One region of the Blastococcus sp. KM273129 genome, then DNA from elsewhere that is predicted to be linked to it. Evidence: riboswitches for the same ligand, from Rfam matches in the RefSeq annotation. Region 1 holds a riboswitch; the other holds the start of a gene.
What was found. A riboswitch is a leader RNA that binds a small molecule or an ion and turns the genes downstream of it on or off. The one in region 1 is predicted to bind thiamine pyrophosphate.

Region 1 (7,522 bases):
CTGGTCGGTCGTCCCCCAGCCCCACCAGGAGCGCGTCGCCGTCGTCGTCATGCAGGGGGCCTCCAGTCGGGTGGGTCGGCGGGCTGCAGCGCCGGGTCGTCGGCGGCCAGCGTGCGCACCGGGCCGGGCGGCGTCAACGGGCCCTCGAAGCGCACGGTCACCCGGCCGAGCCCCCGTCCCCACACCCAGCCGGCCCCGTGCTCGTCGTGCCGCACGTCCTGCCCCGGCCACCAGCGCTTCTCCACCGGCAGTGGCGGCTCGTCGGCTGCCTCCTGCTCGGGCGCGACGGCCTCGTCCGGCTCGTCCTCGTCCGTGGTGAAGAGGTCGCCCTGCGCGTAGAGCGACAGCCCCGAGACGCCGACCCCGAGCAGGCGCAGCCCCCCGCCCGTACCGGCCTCGGTGAGCAACCGGCGGGCAGTGGTCGCGATGACCCGGGGGTCGTCCGTCGGCTGCGGCAGCGTCTGAGAGCGGGTGATCGTCGTGAAGTCGTAGCGGCGCAGCTTCAGCGTGACCGTGCGCCCGGAGTAGGCGGCGGCGCGCAGCCGGCTCCCCACCCTGGCCGCCATCGAGTCGATCTCCCGGTTCAGCACGGCGACGTCGGTGAGGTCCCGCTCGAAGGTCTCCTCGTGCGACACGGATTTCACCTCGCGGTCGGGGACGACGGCGCGGTCGTCCTCGGCGCGGGCCAGGGCGTGCAGCCCGGCGCCGTGCGCCCGGCCGGCCAGCGCGATCAGGTCGGGCAGGGACTTGGCGGCGAGGTCCCCGACCGTCCGCACGCCGACCTGGTGCAGCCGCTCCGCCGTCGCCGGCCCGACCCCGCCGAGCCGGGTGACCGGCAGCGGGTGCAGGAGGTCGAGCTCGCCACCCGGGGCGACGACGACGAGGCCGTCCGGCTTCTGCAGGTCGGAGGCGATCTTGGCCATGAGCTTCGAGCTGCCGATGCCCACCGAGCCGGTGACCCCTCCGGTGGCGCGCGCGATCCGCTCCTTGAGACCGGCGGCCAGTTCCGTCACACCGGAAACCGAGAGGTCGTGCCCGGCCCCGGCGGCGAGGTCGACGTAGGCCTCGTCGATGGACACGGGCTCCACGAGCGGCGACAGCTCGCGCAGCAGGTCCATGACGACGTCGGAGGTGCGCCGGTAGGCCGCGAACCGGCCACCGAGGAACGCCGTCCCCGCTGGGCAGCGCCGCCGGGCCTCCGCGGTCGACATCGCCGACCGCGCCCCGTAGGCCCGCGCCTCGTAGGACGCGGTGGCGACGACACCCCGGCCACCCACGCCGCCGACGACGACCGGCCGGCCGCGCAGCGAGGGCTTGTCCCGCTGCTCGACCGCGGCGAAGAAGGCGTCGAGGTCCAGGTGCAGGATGCTCGCCTCCCGCCTCATGCCACCGATGATCGCCCGGACCGTGGGCCCGGCGGGAACCGCCCCCGCTCAGACCAGGACGGCCCAGCCCTCCCGGGCGTGGGCGGCGCGCCAGAACTCGAGCTCGTACCGGGTGGCGACGGCGAACGCGGTCAGCATGGCCGGCTCCTGGCCGGGAGCGGAGCGTGCCGCGGCGTCGGCCAGCCGCCGGGCGGTGACCGTGGCCTCCTGGAACGGGGCGGCGTCGTAGGTGGCGACCCACCGTCGGTAGGGGTGGTCAGGTGCCGCCCGCGCCACCGGGGCCAGGCGGGCGCCGACGTCGGCGTACACCCAGTAGCAGGGCAGGACGGCCGCGGCGGCGACCGGGTACGGCGCGGTCGCCGCCGTCGCCACCAGGTAGGAGGTGTACGCGAGGCAGGTCGGCGACGCGACCGGCGCACCGTCCGGCTCCCCGAGCAGGTCGGTGCCGAGCAGGTCGGCGTGCAGCTCGGTCTCCACCGCCCCGCAGGTCTGCGCCGAACCGGCCCAGAAGGCCGCGGCCTGCGCGTCGGGCGCGCGGGCCGCCAGCAGCGCCAGCGCGCGGGCGTAGCTGCCCAGGTAGACCGCGTCCTGCTCCAGGTAGTGGCGGAAGACCTCCGGGGCGAGGGTGCCGTCGGCCAGCTCGGCGAGGAAGGGCAGCTCGTCGATCGCCCGGCGGAGGTCCGCCGTCGCCGCCCAGGCGCGCTCGCTGAAGCCGGTCACGCCGGCCAGATCCCGGCGAAGTGGTGCACCGGGCCGTGGCCGGCGCCGATCCGCAGCGCGGCGCCCCCGGCCAGCGCCCGCTGCAGGTAGTCGCGGGCCGGTTCCACCAGGACCACCCAGTCCGGGGGCTCGCCGGCGCGGGCGGCGAGCGCGGCCAGCGCCGAGGAGAGCGTGCACCCGGTCCCGTGGGTCGCCGTCGTGTCGATGCGCGGCCGCCGGGTCTCCGTGGTGCCGGCGGCGCTGGCGAGGACGTCGACGCTCTCCGGGCCGCCCAGGTGACCACCCTTGATGAGCACCGCGCGCGGCCCCAGGGCCAGCAGCGCCCGCGCCTGCTCGTGCAGCTCGTCGACGTCGCGCGCCGGCTCGGTGTCCAGCAACGCGGCGGCCTCCGGCACGTTGGGGGTGATCAGGTCGGCCAGCGGCAGCAGTTCGGTGCGGACCGCTGCCACCGCGTCGTCGTCGATCAGCCGGTGGCCGCTCGTCGCCACCATCACCGGGTCGCAGACGACCGGGCCGGGGAGCCGCTCGGCCAGCACCGCGGCCACCGCGCGCACCACGTCGGCGCTGCCCAGCATCCCGAGCTTGGTGGCGTGCACCTCGACGTCGTCGAGCAGGGTGTGCAGCTGCCGGGTGACGAACTCCGCCGGTACCGGGTGCACGCCGTCGACACCGCGGGTGCTCTGCGCGGTGAGGGCGGTGAGCACCGCCGTCCCGTACGCGCCGAGGGCGCTGAACGTCTTCAGGTCCGCCTGGATGCCGGCGCCGCCGCTGGGGTCGCTGCCGGCCACGGAGAGCGCGGTCGGCGTCATCGCGCGCCCACCGGGGCGAGCTGGGCGCGCAGCGCCGCCGCCGCGGCCCGCGGATCGGGTGCCGCGCAGATCGCCGAGACCACGCAGACGCCGTGCACGCCCGTGGCCGCCGCCGCGGCCGCCCGGGTCGCGTCGATGCCGCCGATCGCCACGGTGGTCAGCCCCGCGGCCCGTGCGGTGGCGGCCAGCTCCCGGACGGTGGCCAGGCCCAGCCCCTGACCGGCCTCGGGTTTGGTCGGCGTCGCCCACACCGGGCTGAGGCCGACGAGGTCGACGGTGCCCGCCGGCAGGCGGAGCGCGGCGGCGAGGTCCTCGGTGCTCTCCACGGAGAGGCCGACCAGCCGATCGGGCCCGAGCGCCGCCCGCACCTCGGTCACCGGCAGGTCCTCCTGGCCGACGTGCACACCCGAGGCGCCGGCGAGCAGGGCGACGTCGAGGGCGTCGTTCACCACCACCGCCACGTCCGGCCGGTCGGCGAGCGCGGCCTGCACCGAGCGGGTCAGCGACAGCAGCTCTCGGCGGGGGGCGTCCTTGTCGCGCACCTGGACGGCGGTGACGCCACCGGCGACCGCGGCGCGGACGACGTCGGCCACCGGTCGCGGCCGGCACAGCTGCGTGTCGGTGACCAGGTAGAGGGTCGGGTCGAACGCCGGGCGCATCAGGCGCTCCGCACGTCCGCGCGCGCCAGGTCCTCGGGGCCGACGGCGTCGAGCGCGTCCAGCCAGGCCGCCGCGAAGGTGCCCGGCCCGGCGGCGCCCGCCGCGGCCCGCTCGGCGGCGAGGGCGACGTGCGCGTGCGCGGCCACGGCACCGGTGAAGGGGTCGCCGGTCGCGGCGACGTAGGCGGCGACCAGCGCCCCGAGCGCGCACCCGGCGCCGGTGGTGCGGGTCAGCAGCGGTGAGCCCCCGCCCACCCGGATGGTGCGTGCGCCGTCGGTGATCAGGTCCACCTCGCCGCTGACCGCGACCACGCCGCCCGCCCGCCCGGCGAGCCCTGCGGCGGCGGAGGCGGCGTCCTCGGCGCCCGCGGTGCTGTCCACGCCGCGCCCGCCGGAGCCCGCCCCGGCCAGCGCCATGACCTCCGAGGGGTTGCCCCGGACGACGGCGGGGCCGAGCGCCACCAGCTCGGCCGCCAGCGCCGTCCGGTAGCCGAGGCCGCCGACGGCGACCGGGTCGAGCACCCACGGGGTGCCCGCCGCCCCGGCCGACCGGGCGGCCAGCCGCATCGCCTCGGCGGTGCGCGCGTTGACGGTGCCGACGTTGACCAGGACGGCGGAGGCGACGGCGGCGAAGTCCCCCGCCTCCTCGGGCGCGTCGACCATCGCCGGGGCCGCGCCGACCGCGAGCAGGGCGTTGGCGGTGAGCGTCTGCACCACCGTGTTGGTCAGGCAGTGCACCAGCGGCGCGGTCCCGCTCAGCGCCGCTCGGGCAGCGCGCAGGTCGACGACTTCCACAGCATCGGACATGCCGGTGACATCCCTTCGCCAGTGCGAACTGGAGCAGGTTCGGCGGGTGTGATCTCAGTCCCGGGCGGGACACCCCGTGCCACGTACAGGGCCGAACCTAGCAGGAGGTAGCGTCCCCGGCCGTACCGCGGGAGCCCGCCGGAGCGGGCTGAGAGGGCGGCAGCGGCCGCCGACCGTTCGAACCTGTCCGGGTCATACCGGCGTAGGGAGGCTGTCGATGCGTGCCGTGCGTTTCCACGAGGTGGGCCGTCCACCGCGGGTCGAGGAGCTCGACCCGCTGCGGCCCGGGCCCGGCGAGGTCCTGATCGACGTCGCGGCCGCCGGTGTCTGCGGGACCGAGCTGCACTTCCTCGACGGGCTGCTGACCCCGGCGCGGACGCCGATCACCCTGGGCCACGAGGTGGCGGGCGTCGTCGCAGAGGTGGGCGAGGGCGTCTCCGACGTCGCCGCGGGAGGCCGCGTCGCGGTGCACTACCTGCACGCCTGTGGCCGGTGCCGGTGGTGCCGCAGCGGCGACGACCACCTCTGCGACGCACCCCTGGGGTTCCTCGCCTTCGCGACCGACGGCGGCTTCGCCGAGCAGGTCGTGGTGCCGGCGTCGGCCGTGGTGCCCGTCCCGCCGGAGGTCGACCTCTCGACGGCAGCGGTGCTGTGCTGCAGCGCGACCACCGCGCTGCACGCCGTCGAGGTCGCCGGCGTGCGGCCCGGTGACACCGCCGTCGTCTACGGCGTCGGGGGTGTGGGCCTGGCGCTCGTCCAGGTGCTGCGCGAGAGAGGTGCCCGGCCGATCGCCGTCGCCCGCAACGCAGACCGCCTCGCGCTGGCCCGCGAGCTGGGCGCCGAGGTGACCGTCGACGCGGGCGTCGAGGACGTGGTCGCGGCTGTCCGCGCCGCCACCGGAGGTGCGGGGGCCGACGTCGTCGTCGAGCTGGTGGGCACCCGCGAGACCAGCGCGAACGCGCTCGCATCGCTCGGGAAGCAGGGGAGGCTCGTCTACGTCGGCTACAGCTTCGACCGGATCGGGCTCGACCCGCTGTCCCTCGTCGTCCCCGAGCAGCGGATCCTCACCTCCGTCGGCAACCGGCGCTCCGAGCTGGTGGCGGCCCTCGACCTGGCCGCACGGGGCCGGCTCCGCACCACCGTCACGGAACACCCGCTCGCGGACGCTCCTCGGGTGCTGGAGGACCTGCGGGCCGGCCGCGTCGTGGGCCGGGCGGTGCTCGTGCCGTGACGGGCGGCGACCGGGAGCGATGAGTTCCCGCGCCCCCCGCGGTCGTGTGCACGAGGGCCGGTCGTCCCCGGAGCGCCGACCGGCCGATGAGAGGGAATGCGGATGACCGGGAACGGGGACGGCGCGGGCGGTCGCGACGTCGAGCGGTGGGTGGCGACGACCTACGGCGGCCTCGCCGACCTGCTGGCCGCCGACCCGGGCGCCTGGGACGGACCGTCGCTCTGCGCGGGCTGGCGGGTCCGGCACGTGGTGGCGCACGTGACCATGCCGGTGCGGCTGACGCCGGAGCGGTTCGGCGCGGAGATGGCCGCCGCGGGTGGCGACTTCGGCCGTCTCTCCGACACGGTGGCGGCCCGGGACGCCGCCCTCCCGGCCGCCGAGCTCCTGGCCGCGCTGCGCTCCCCGGTCCTGCACCGGTGGCAGCCGCCGGGCGGGGGCGCCCCGGGGGCGCTGACGCACGCCGTCGTCCACTCGCTCGACGTGACGCTGGCCCTCGACCGGCCGCCGGTCGCGCCGGCCGGCGCGGCGCTCGCCGTCCTCGACCAGCTCGCCGCCGCGGACGGCTCGCTCTTCGGCGTCGACCTGTCCGGTGCGCGGTTTGAGGCGACCGATGCGGCGCGGGCCTGGGGCGACGGCGCGGTCGTCGGGGCAGGCACCGGCCGGCTCGTCGCGCTGCTGGCCGGGCGCACGCTGCCGGACGGCCAGGCCCTCCGCCGTCGCTGACCCCGCTCAGCCCTCGGTCAGGGCGGCGGTGGGCAGCCAGTCGGCGTCGAGGAGTTCGGCGATCTCCTGCAGCGAGGAGGTGTCCGCCCCGGCCGTGGAGCCGCTGACCGCCAGCCGCTCCACCATCACCCGCGCGACCTGCTCCTCCACCGTGTCGGCCGCGAACGCCACCCGCCACGGCGAGGAGCGACCGTCGCGATGGGTCCGCCCGGTGACCTGCCGCGCCTGGATGCCGGAGAATCGCGGCTGGTGGAACAGCCCCACCCGCGGCACCTCAGATGCCGTGGACCCGCCGGGCAGCAGCTCACCGGCGTGCAGGCTGATCGAGGCGGTGACGGTGAAGACGCAGACCGCGGCCTCCCCGCGCTGGAACCGCAGCCGCTCGGCCTCGACGTCGAACCGGTCGCGGCCGTAGATGGACGCCACCGGGATGCCGGCGTCGAGCAGCGCCTCGCGGATCGGGTCGGCCGCCGTCTCCACGAACTCGACCGACACCGCCACCTGGCGCTCGGCCTCCACCTGCGCCTTGACCCAGTCGACGGTGGCCTGGACGCGGATGAGCCCGGCCTTCTGGCGGAACCGCAGCAGCGCCGCCCGGCCGCGGGCGGTCTGCCGGCCGCGGCGGGCCAGTTGCATCTCGGCGCGGAACTCCGACCACTCGGCCTCGTACTGCGCCCGCTCGGCCGGGGTGAGCAGCACCGGGGTCCCGGTCACCGAGACCGGCCCCCAGGGGGCCGGGCGGTGCAGCGTGGCGGGCGGGTCGGCGTCGGCGAGCCAGGACTGCAGGCGGGCCAGGTCCGCGCGGCGCTGGTCGGCGTCCTCGGTCCACTGCCAGCCGTAGCGGCCACGTTCCACGTGGAACGTGTGCCGCTCGAGCGCCTTCGGGAGGTCGGCCCACTCCTTGATCGGCTCCCCGTGCCGGGCGGCGAACTCGGGCGCGAGGTAGGGGAGTTCCAGCGGCGTGTGCGCCGGGGTCGCGGTCGCGGCGAGCACGTAGGGGGTCTCCTTGACGCGGGCGGCGCCGGAGACGGCCTTCCAGTGCTTCCACCGCTGCGTCGTCGTGTGCCGCACCATGTGCGCCTCGTCGGCGACGACGACGTCGAACCGCAGCTTCGCCACCTTGCCCAGCCGGTCCCACGTGGTGACGCACCAGCGCAGGCCGCCGTCGCCGAAGCCGGCGATCGAGCGC
Region 2 (7,522 bases), on a different contig from region 1:
TGCTGCTCACCCAGGACCGCGGCCTGCTCATGCGCCGCGCCCTGCCGCACGGCGCGCTCGTGCGGGGCGACCGGCCGGAGGAGCAGCTGGTGGACGTGATGGACCGGTTCACCGTGCCGCTGGCACCGCTCACCCGCTGCACCGCCTGCGGCGCGATCCTCCACCCGGTGCCGAAGGCGGAGGTCGCCGGTCTGCTCGAGCCGGGCACCCGCCGCACCGTCGAGGACTTCTCCCGGTGCGCCGGCTGCGGGCGGGTGTACTGGCGCGGCGCCCATGCCGCGCGCATCGACGCGCTGGTCGAGCGGGCCCGGCGCGCCGGCCCGGGCAGGCAAGGCTGACCTTGGCCCCGGGGGGCCACGGGTCGGCCCCGGCGTGACACGCGAGCCGGGCAGACCAGGGGCGACCGCCACCCGGACACCCTGCGAGGCCGCCGTGTACCTGTCGAAGACCGAGGCCGCCGTCCTGCCGACGACGCTCCGTGCGCCCGCGCAACGCCCGGCGAGCACGGCGCCGGGTCGCCGCCGGCTCTGGTCGATGCTCGGCCCCGCCTTCGTCGCCGCCGTCGCCTACGTCGACCCCGGCAACTTCGCGACCAACTTCTCCGGCGGCGCCGCGTTCGGCTACACCCTGCTCTGGGTGATCGTCGCGGCGAACCTCATGGCGATGCTCATCCAGTCGCTCACGGCGAAGCTCGGGCTCGCCACCGGCCGCGACCTGGCCACGCTCTGCCGGGAGAACCTGCCCCGGCCGGTCACCCGGGGGCTGTGGCTGCAGGCGGAGGCGGTCGCGATCGCCACCGACCTCGCCGAGATCGTCGGTGGGGCAGTGGCGCTGTACCTGCTGTTCGGGGTCCCGTTGCCGATCGGCGGCGTCATCACCGCCGTGGTCGCGTTCGTCCTGCTCGCCGCGCAGTCCCGCGGGTACCGGCCGTTCGAGCGGGTCATCGCCGGCCTGCTGCTGGTCATCGGGGTCGGGTTCGGGTACACGCTGCTCGGCTCCGGCGTCGACCCGGGCGGGCTCGCCGGCGGCATGGTGCCCTCCTTCGACGGCGCCGAGAGCCTCGTGCTGGCCACCGGGATCCTGGGCGCCACGGTGATGCCGCACGTGATCTACGTGCACTCCGCGCTCACCCCGGGCCGCTACGGCGACGCGGTCACCGCCGGCCGCACCCGGGAGGGACGGGGCCGGCTGCTGCGGGCGCAGCGCATCGACATCGTGGTGGCCATGGGCCTGGCCGGGCTGGTCAACGCCGCGATGCTGGTCATCGCCGCGCAGCTGTTCACCAGCGACAGCGGCGTCGACACCCTGGAGGGGGTGCACACCGGGCTCGGTGACCAGCTCGGCACCGGGGCCGCGCTCGCCTTCGCCCTCGCGCTGCTGGCCTCCGGCTTCGCCTCGTCGTCGGTGGGCACGCACGCCGGGCAGGTCGTGATGGCCGGGTTCCTCAAGCGGCACATCCCGGTGCTCACCCGCCGGCTGATCACCCTCGCGCCTGCCCTGGCGGTCCTGGTGCTGGGCGGGGACCCGACGACGGCGCTGGTGTGGTCGCAGGTCGTGCTCTCGTTCGGCATCCCGTTCGCGCTCGTGCCCCTGCTGTGGCTCACCAGCCGCCGCGACCTGATGGGCGGCTGGGTGAACCGCCGGACCACCACCGTGGCGGGCAGCGTCGTCGCCGCCCTGATCATCGGGCTCAACGCCCACCTGCTCCTGGGCTTCGTCCTCTGACGGCGGTCGGTGCGGGTGGCGTTATGTGCACATAACGCCCGACAGAGGGGGTGGTCGGTGCGGGGGGCGTTATGTGCACATAACGCCCGACTGAGGGTGGGCTAGGCTCGGCGGCAGCACAACTCAACACGTCAAACAGCAGGGGAGCGCTTCGGCGCTGAGAGTGCGGGACACCGCAGACCCTCGAACCTGATCCGGGTCATGCCGGCGCAGGGAGTCTGGAGGAAGCAATGGCCGATCCGGCCGTCCGTTCGCCGAACGCTGCGCCCGCCCGGGAGCGCAGCAACCGCTGGCGCACCGTCGACATCGTCGTCACCGCCGTCCTCGGCGCCGCCTTCGGCGTCGTCTTCTGGGCCTGGGGCCTGCTCTGGGCCGGCACCGGGACGGCGTTCGCCGCCTTCCCGCCCGCCCAGGCGTTCATGTACGGCGTCTGGCTGATCCCCGCCGTGCTCGCCCCGCTCATCGTCCGCAAGCCCGGTGCCGGCCTCTTCGCCGAGCTGGTCGCCGCGATCGTCTCCGCGCTGCTCGGCTCCGCCTGGGGGACGACGACGATCGTCTACGGCCTGCTGCAGGGCCTGGCCGGCGACGCCGGGTTCGCCGCCTTCCGCTACCGCCGGTTCGGCTGGGCGCCCGCGCTGCTGGCCGCCGTCCTCGCCGGTGCGACCGCCGCCGTGCTCGACCTCGTCTACTACTACCCCGACTGGTCGGCGGGCTGGAAGACGACCTACGTCGCGCTGGTCGTGGGCAGCACCGCGGTCGTCGCCGGGATCGGCAGCGTGCTGCTGGCCCGCGCGCTGGCCGCGAGCGGCGCGCTGTCGTCGTTCGCGTCCGGTCGCACCCGGGTCTGACGACGTCCGGGGCCTCGGGCCCGGCCGCCGTCCGGCTGCGCGGCTGGGGCTTCCGGCACGCCACCCGGCGGGCCTGGGCGGTGCGGGACGTCGACCTGCGGATCGCCCCCGGCGAGCGGGTGCTGCTCACCGGCCGCTCGGGCGCCGGCAAGTCCACGCTGCTGCGCGCGCTCGGCGGGCTGCTGGAACCGGAGAACGGTGACGTCGAGGGCGAGCTCACCGTCGACGGCGAGCCGCCCGACCGCAGCCGGCAGCGCGTCGGCATGGTCTTCCAGGACCCGGACTCCCAGCTGGTCATGACCCGTGCCGGCGACGACGTCGCCTTCGGGCTGGAGAACGTCGGGATGCCGCGGGACCGCATCTGGCCCGCGGTCGACGCGGCGCTGGACGCCGTCGGCTTCGGGCTCGGCCGCGACCGGGCGACCGCGGCGCTCTCCGGCGGGCAGAAGCAGCGGCTGGTGCTGGCCGGGGCCCTCGCCCCCCACCCGGGCCTGCTGCTCCTGGACGAGCCCACCGCCCAGCTCGACCCGGACGGCGCCGCGCTGGTGCGCGCGGCGGTGGACCGGGCGGTGGCCGACCGGTCGGCCACCCTGGTCGTCGTCGACCACGACCTGGAGGCGTGGCTGCCGCTCGTGGACCGGGTCGTGGAGCTGCTGCCGGGCGGCGGGCTGACCGAGCACCCCTCCGGCTGGACGCCACCGCCGCTGCGGTTCCCGGTGCGCCGGGCCGGCCTCCCGGCCGGCGAGGCGCTCCTGCGCGCCGAGGCGGTGGGCTACACCCACCGCGGGTCGGACCGCCCCGCGCTCGCGCCGACCGACGCGGCGCTCCTCGCCGGCCGGACGCTCGCCGTGACCGGACCGAACGGCACCGGCAAGTCCACGCTGGCCCTGCTGCTCGCCGGGCTGCGGGCGCCGACGAGCGGGCAGCTCCGGGTGGGGCCCACCCTGCGTGCCGGGCTGCGCCGGCCCGACCGGCCGCCGGCGCGGTGGCGGGCGGCCGAGCTGGTCGAGCGGATCGGCACGGTGTTCCAGCAGCCCGAGCACCAGTTCCTGACCGGGCGGGTGCGCGACGAGCTCTCCCTGGGACCGCTGCGGGCCGGGGCGGACCGCACGTCGGCCGGCCGGCGCGCCGACGACCTGCTCGAGCGGCTGGGGCTGGCGCCGCTCGCCGAGGCCAACCCGTTCACCCTCTCCGGCGGCCAGCAGCGCCGACTGTCCGTGGCCACCGCGCTGGCGACCCGCCCGCCGGTCCTGGTGCTGGACGAGCCGACCTTCGGCCAGGACCGCGACACCTGGGCCGAGCTGGTCGCGCTGCTGGCCGAGCAGCAGGCCGACGGACGCGCCCTGTGCCTGGTCAGCCACGACGCCGCCGTCGTCGACGCGCTCGCCGACGACGTCCTCCGCCTCGGGAACCCGGTGCCGGCGTCGTGACCGCACCGCTGACCCTCGGCCCGGCCCGCGAGGTCCCCCTCTCGGCGATCAACCCCGTCGCCCAGCTGTCGGCGATCGCCGTCCTCACCGTCGTCCTGCTCGTCAGCGGCGACCTGGTGACGCCGTCGGTGGTCCTCGCCGCCGAGCTGGCGCTGCTGCCCGCCGCGGGCCTGACCACCCCGCGCTCGATCCTGCACCGCACGTGGCCCCTCCTGCTGAGCGCGGCCGGCGTCGCGTGGGTCAACGTCGCGTTCGGCACCCTCGACGGCGCGGCGGCGTGGCTGAGCGGGGCCACCTGGGGGCTGCGGGTGATCGCGCTGGCCCTGCCGGGCGTCCTGCTGGTCTCCTCCACGGACCCGGTGCGGCTGGCCGACGCGCTCACCCTGCACTGGCGGGTCTCCACCCGGTTCGCCTACGGGGCGCTCGCCGCCCTGCGCCTGGTGCCGCTGCTGGCCACCGAGTGGCAGACCATCCGCCTGGCCCGCCGCGCGCGGGGCGTCGACGCCGGAGCCAGCCCGGGCGCCCGCCTGCGGCTGTTCGCCGGCACCGCGTTCGCGCTGCTCGTCGGCGCAATCCGGCGGGGCAGCCGGCTGGCGACGGCGATGGACGCCCGGGGTTTCGACTGCGGCGTCCCCCGCAGCAACGCCCGCGGCTCCGCGCTGCACCGGCGCGACACCTGGTTCGTCGTCGGCGCCGTCGTGGTGTGCGCGTCCGCGGTGACGCTGAGCGTGCAGACCGGCCACTGGTCCCCGGTGTTCGGCTGACGCGGTGTGACCTTCGCGACATCGGGTTTACCCGGCGCCGCTCCGGCCGATAGCGAACGGTCAGGCCCGCGTGCACCAGGGGGCCGGGAACCGAGGAGAGCAGCGGCGTGACAGGGCAGGCGGCCGGCACGATCTGGCCGTCGGCGTACCCGCCTGCCGCGGAGGCGGTCCTCACCTGGCGCCTGCGCGACGTCGCCGAGCTGCCCGGGGTGCGGGCGGAGGTCCGCGCCCGCCTCTCCGGCCCCGGCCTCGCCGACCTCCTCGACCGGCTGGTGCTGGCCCTGGACGAGATGGCGTCCAACGCCCTGCGCCACGGCGGCGGGGAGGTGCGGGCGACGCTGCGCACCACCGGCGACGCCTACCTGCTGGAGGTGACCGACCAGGCCGCCCAGCACCCGCCGGAGCCCGCCGTGGGCCGCGACCCCAGCCTCGGCGGGCTGGGGCTCTACCTGATCGCCGAGCTGGCCGCGGAGCACGGCTGGTACGCCGACGGGGCCGCCAAGCACGTCTGGGCGCTGCTCCGCCGCTGACCGACCGGGGTCAGCCCTGCGGGTGCAGCCGCAGCGCCACGAGGGCGACGTCGTCCTGCAGCCCCTCGGGCCGCAGCCGCTCCAGCAGGGCGTCGCACAGCTCGGGGAGCGGCCGGTCGGCCAGCTCGGCGAGCGCCGACCGCAGCCGGGCGGTGCCCTCGTCGAGCGACAGGTCGCGCCCCTCGACCAGGCCGTCGGTGTACAGCAGCAGCGTGGCCCCCCGCGGCACCGCCACCACCGTCTCGGTGCGCCGCGTGGCCGGCTCCACCCCGAGCATGAGCTCGGCCCGCTCGCCGGCCAGCTCCTCGATCCGGCCGTCGGGCCGCAGCAGCAGCGGCGGCGGGTGGCCGGCGTTGGACCAGCGGAGCCGGGTCACGCCCGCGGCCCGCTCCTCGTCGGTCTGCTCGACCCGCACGACCGCGGCGGTGGCCAGCGTGCCCACGTCCAGGCCCCGGATGGCGAGGTCGAGGTCGGTGAGCACGCCGGCCGGGCCGATGTCGCGGTAGGCGATGCCGCGCAGCATCCCGCGCAGCTGGCCCATGGCCGCCGCCGCTGCGGTGTCGTGCCCGACGACGTCGCCGATCACCAGCACCGTCGCGCCCGAGGGCTGCAGGAAGGCGTCGTACCAGTCACCGCCGACCTCGGCGACCGCCACCGCCGGGTGGTAGCGCACCTCGATCTCGGAGTGGTCCGGCTGCGGCGGCGCCGTGAGCAGGCTGCGCTGCAGCCCCTCGGCCAGCCGGCGCTGCTGCTCGTAGAGCCGGGCGTTGTCCAGCGCCAGGGCGACCCGCCCGGCGACCTCGCGCACCGCCGCGACGTCCTCCTGGTCGGGCAGCGGGCGGCCGGCGGACCGGTAGACGCTCAGCGCCCCGAGCGTGCGGCCCCGGGCGGAGAGCGCCATGGTGACCGCCGAGCGCGGCGCCAGCTCCCGGAAGGCGTGGCGCACCTCGCCCGGGGGCAGGGTGCGCCCCACCGCCGCCTCGACGTCGGGCACGACCAGGGGCTGCCCCGAGGCGAGCGCGCGGAGGATCGGGGCGTCGGGCGGGATGGAGGCCAGCCGCAGGGCGGCGTAGCGGTGGACCGCGTCGCGGAGCCCCGGGTCGCGGTGCCAGCTCGCGACGTCGCGCATCCGGCCGTCCTCGTCGGTGAGGGTGAGGATCGACCAGTCGCCGAGGTCGGGCACGAGCAGCTCGGCGACCCGCTGCAGCGCCTCCTCCTCGCGCGGCCGGGTGCCGAGCGAGGCCGCCATCGCCGTCGTGGTGTGCGCGACCAGCGCGAGGCGGGCCGCGCTGCGGCGGGCCTGCTCCTCCGCCGCCCGGCGCTCGGTCACGTCGAGGAAGGAGACCGACAACCCGTCGGGGGTGGGCCAGCTGCGCACCTCGAACCAGGCGTCCAGCGGGGCCGGGTAGTACGCCTCGAACAGCTGCTCCTGACCGGTCTCGGCCGCGGCCCGGTAGTACCGCTCGAAGTCGCTCCCGACGGCGGCCGGGAAGAGCTCCCAGATCACGCCGCCGAGCAGGTCGTCGCGGACGGCGCCCAGCACGCGCTCGGCCTCTGCGTTCACGTAGGTGAACCGCCACTCCCGGTCCAGGGAGAAGAAGGAGGCCTTCATCGCCTCCAGCAGGCGGGCGATCCGGACGTCCTCCCCGCGCTGCGGCGTCGTGTCGAAGGCCGCGCCGAGCAGCCGCACCGCGGAGCCGTCGTCGTCGCGGACGGCGCGGCCCCGGCCGCGCACCCAGCGGGTCTCGCCCGAGGGGAGGACGACCCGGAACTCCGCGTCGTAGTCGCCGCGCCCGTCGATGGCCGCCTGCAGCGCCTCGGTGGTCCGCTCGCGGTCGTCGGGGTGCACCCGGGAGACGAAGGCGTCGATCGTCTCGTCGAACCCGGCCCGCTCGTAGCCGAACAGGGCCAGCAACCGGTCGTCCCACAGCAGCCGGCCGGTCCGCAGGTTCCAGTCGAAGCTGCCGATGCCGGCGGCGTCGATGGCGAGCTCGAAGCGCACGCGGTGCGCCTCGTACTCCGCGGTGAGCGCGATGAGCTGGAGCTCGGTGCTCACCGACGCGGCGAGCTGCCGCAGCAGGGTGACGTCGCGGTCGGTCCACTCCCGCACCTGGTGCTCGACGGCGCACAGGGCACCGATCGGCTCGCCGCCCGAGGCGCGGACCGGGATGCCGAGGTAGGCGGCGACCTGCCCGGACCGCACGGGCTCGCGGCCGGCCAGCCGC

Region 2: it holds a riboswitch for thiamine pyrophosphate, as region 1 does, so the genes downstream of both, E9565_RS16425 (ECF transporter S component) here and thiM (hydroxyethylthiazole kinase) in region 1, are expected to answer to the same signal.

The regions. Positions count from the first base shown of each region.
Region 1 covers NZ_SSXB01000021.1:6,438-13,959, reverse strand. The annotation lists gene E9565_RS08650 (FAD-binding oxidoreductase) at 1-51, opposite strand, end outside; gene E9565_RS08645 (DNA polymerase IV) at 48-1,385, opposite strand; gene E9565_RS08640 (TenA family protein) at 1,434-2,105, opposite strand; gene thiD (bifunctional hydroxymethylpyrimidine kinase/phosphomethylpyrimidine kinase) at 2,102-2,914, opposite strand; gene thiE (thiamine phosphate synthase) at 2,911-3,573, opposite strand; gene thiM (hydroxyethylthiazole kinase) at 3,573-4,379, opposite strand; TPP riboswitch at 4,373-4,466, opposite strand; TPP riboswitch at 4,500-4,602, shown strand; gene E9565_RS08620 (alcohol dehydrogenase catalytic domain-containing protein) at 4,597-5,610, shown strand; gene E9565_RS08615 (maleylpyruvate isomerase family mycothiol-dependent enzyme) at 5,713-6,333, shown strand; gene E9565_RS08610 (DEAD/DEAH box helicase) at 6,340-7,522, opposite strand, start outside.
Region 2 covers NZ_SSXB01000065.1:15,112-22,633, forward strand. The annotation lists gene E9565_RS23340 (Mut7-C ubiquitin/RNAse domain-containing protein) at 1-338, shown strand, start outside; gene E9565_RS16420 (Nramp family divalent metal transporter) at 433-1,725, shown strand; TPP riboswitch at 1,856-1,959, shown strand; gene E9565_RS16425 (ECF transporter S component) at 1,956-2,573, shown strand; gene E9565_RS16430 (ABC transporter ATP-binding protein) at 2,654-4,003, shown strand; gene E9565_RS16435 (energy-coupling factor transporter transmembrane protein EcfT) at 4,000-4,767, shown strand; gene E9565_RS16440 (anti-sigma regulatory factor) at 4,875-5,297, shown strand; gene E9565_RS16450 (SpoIIE family protein phosphatase) at 5,308-7,522, opposite strand, start outside.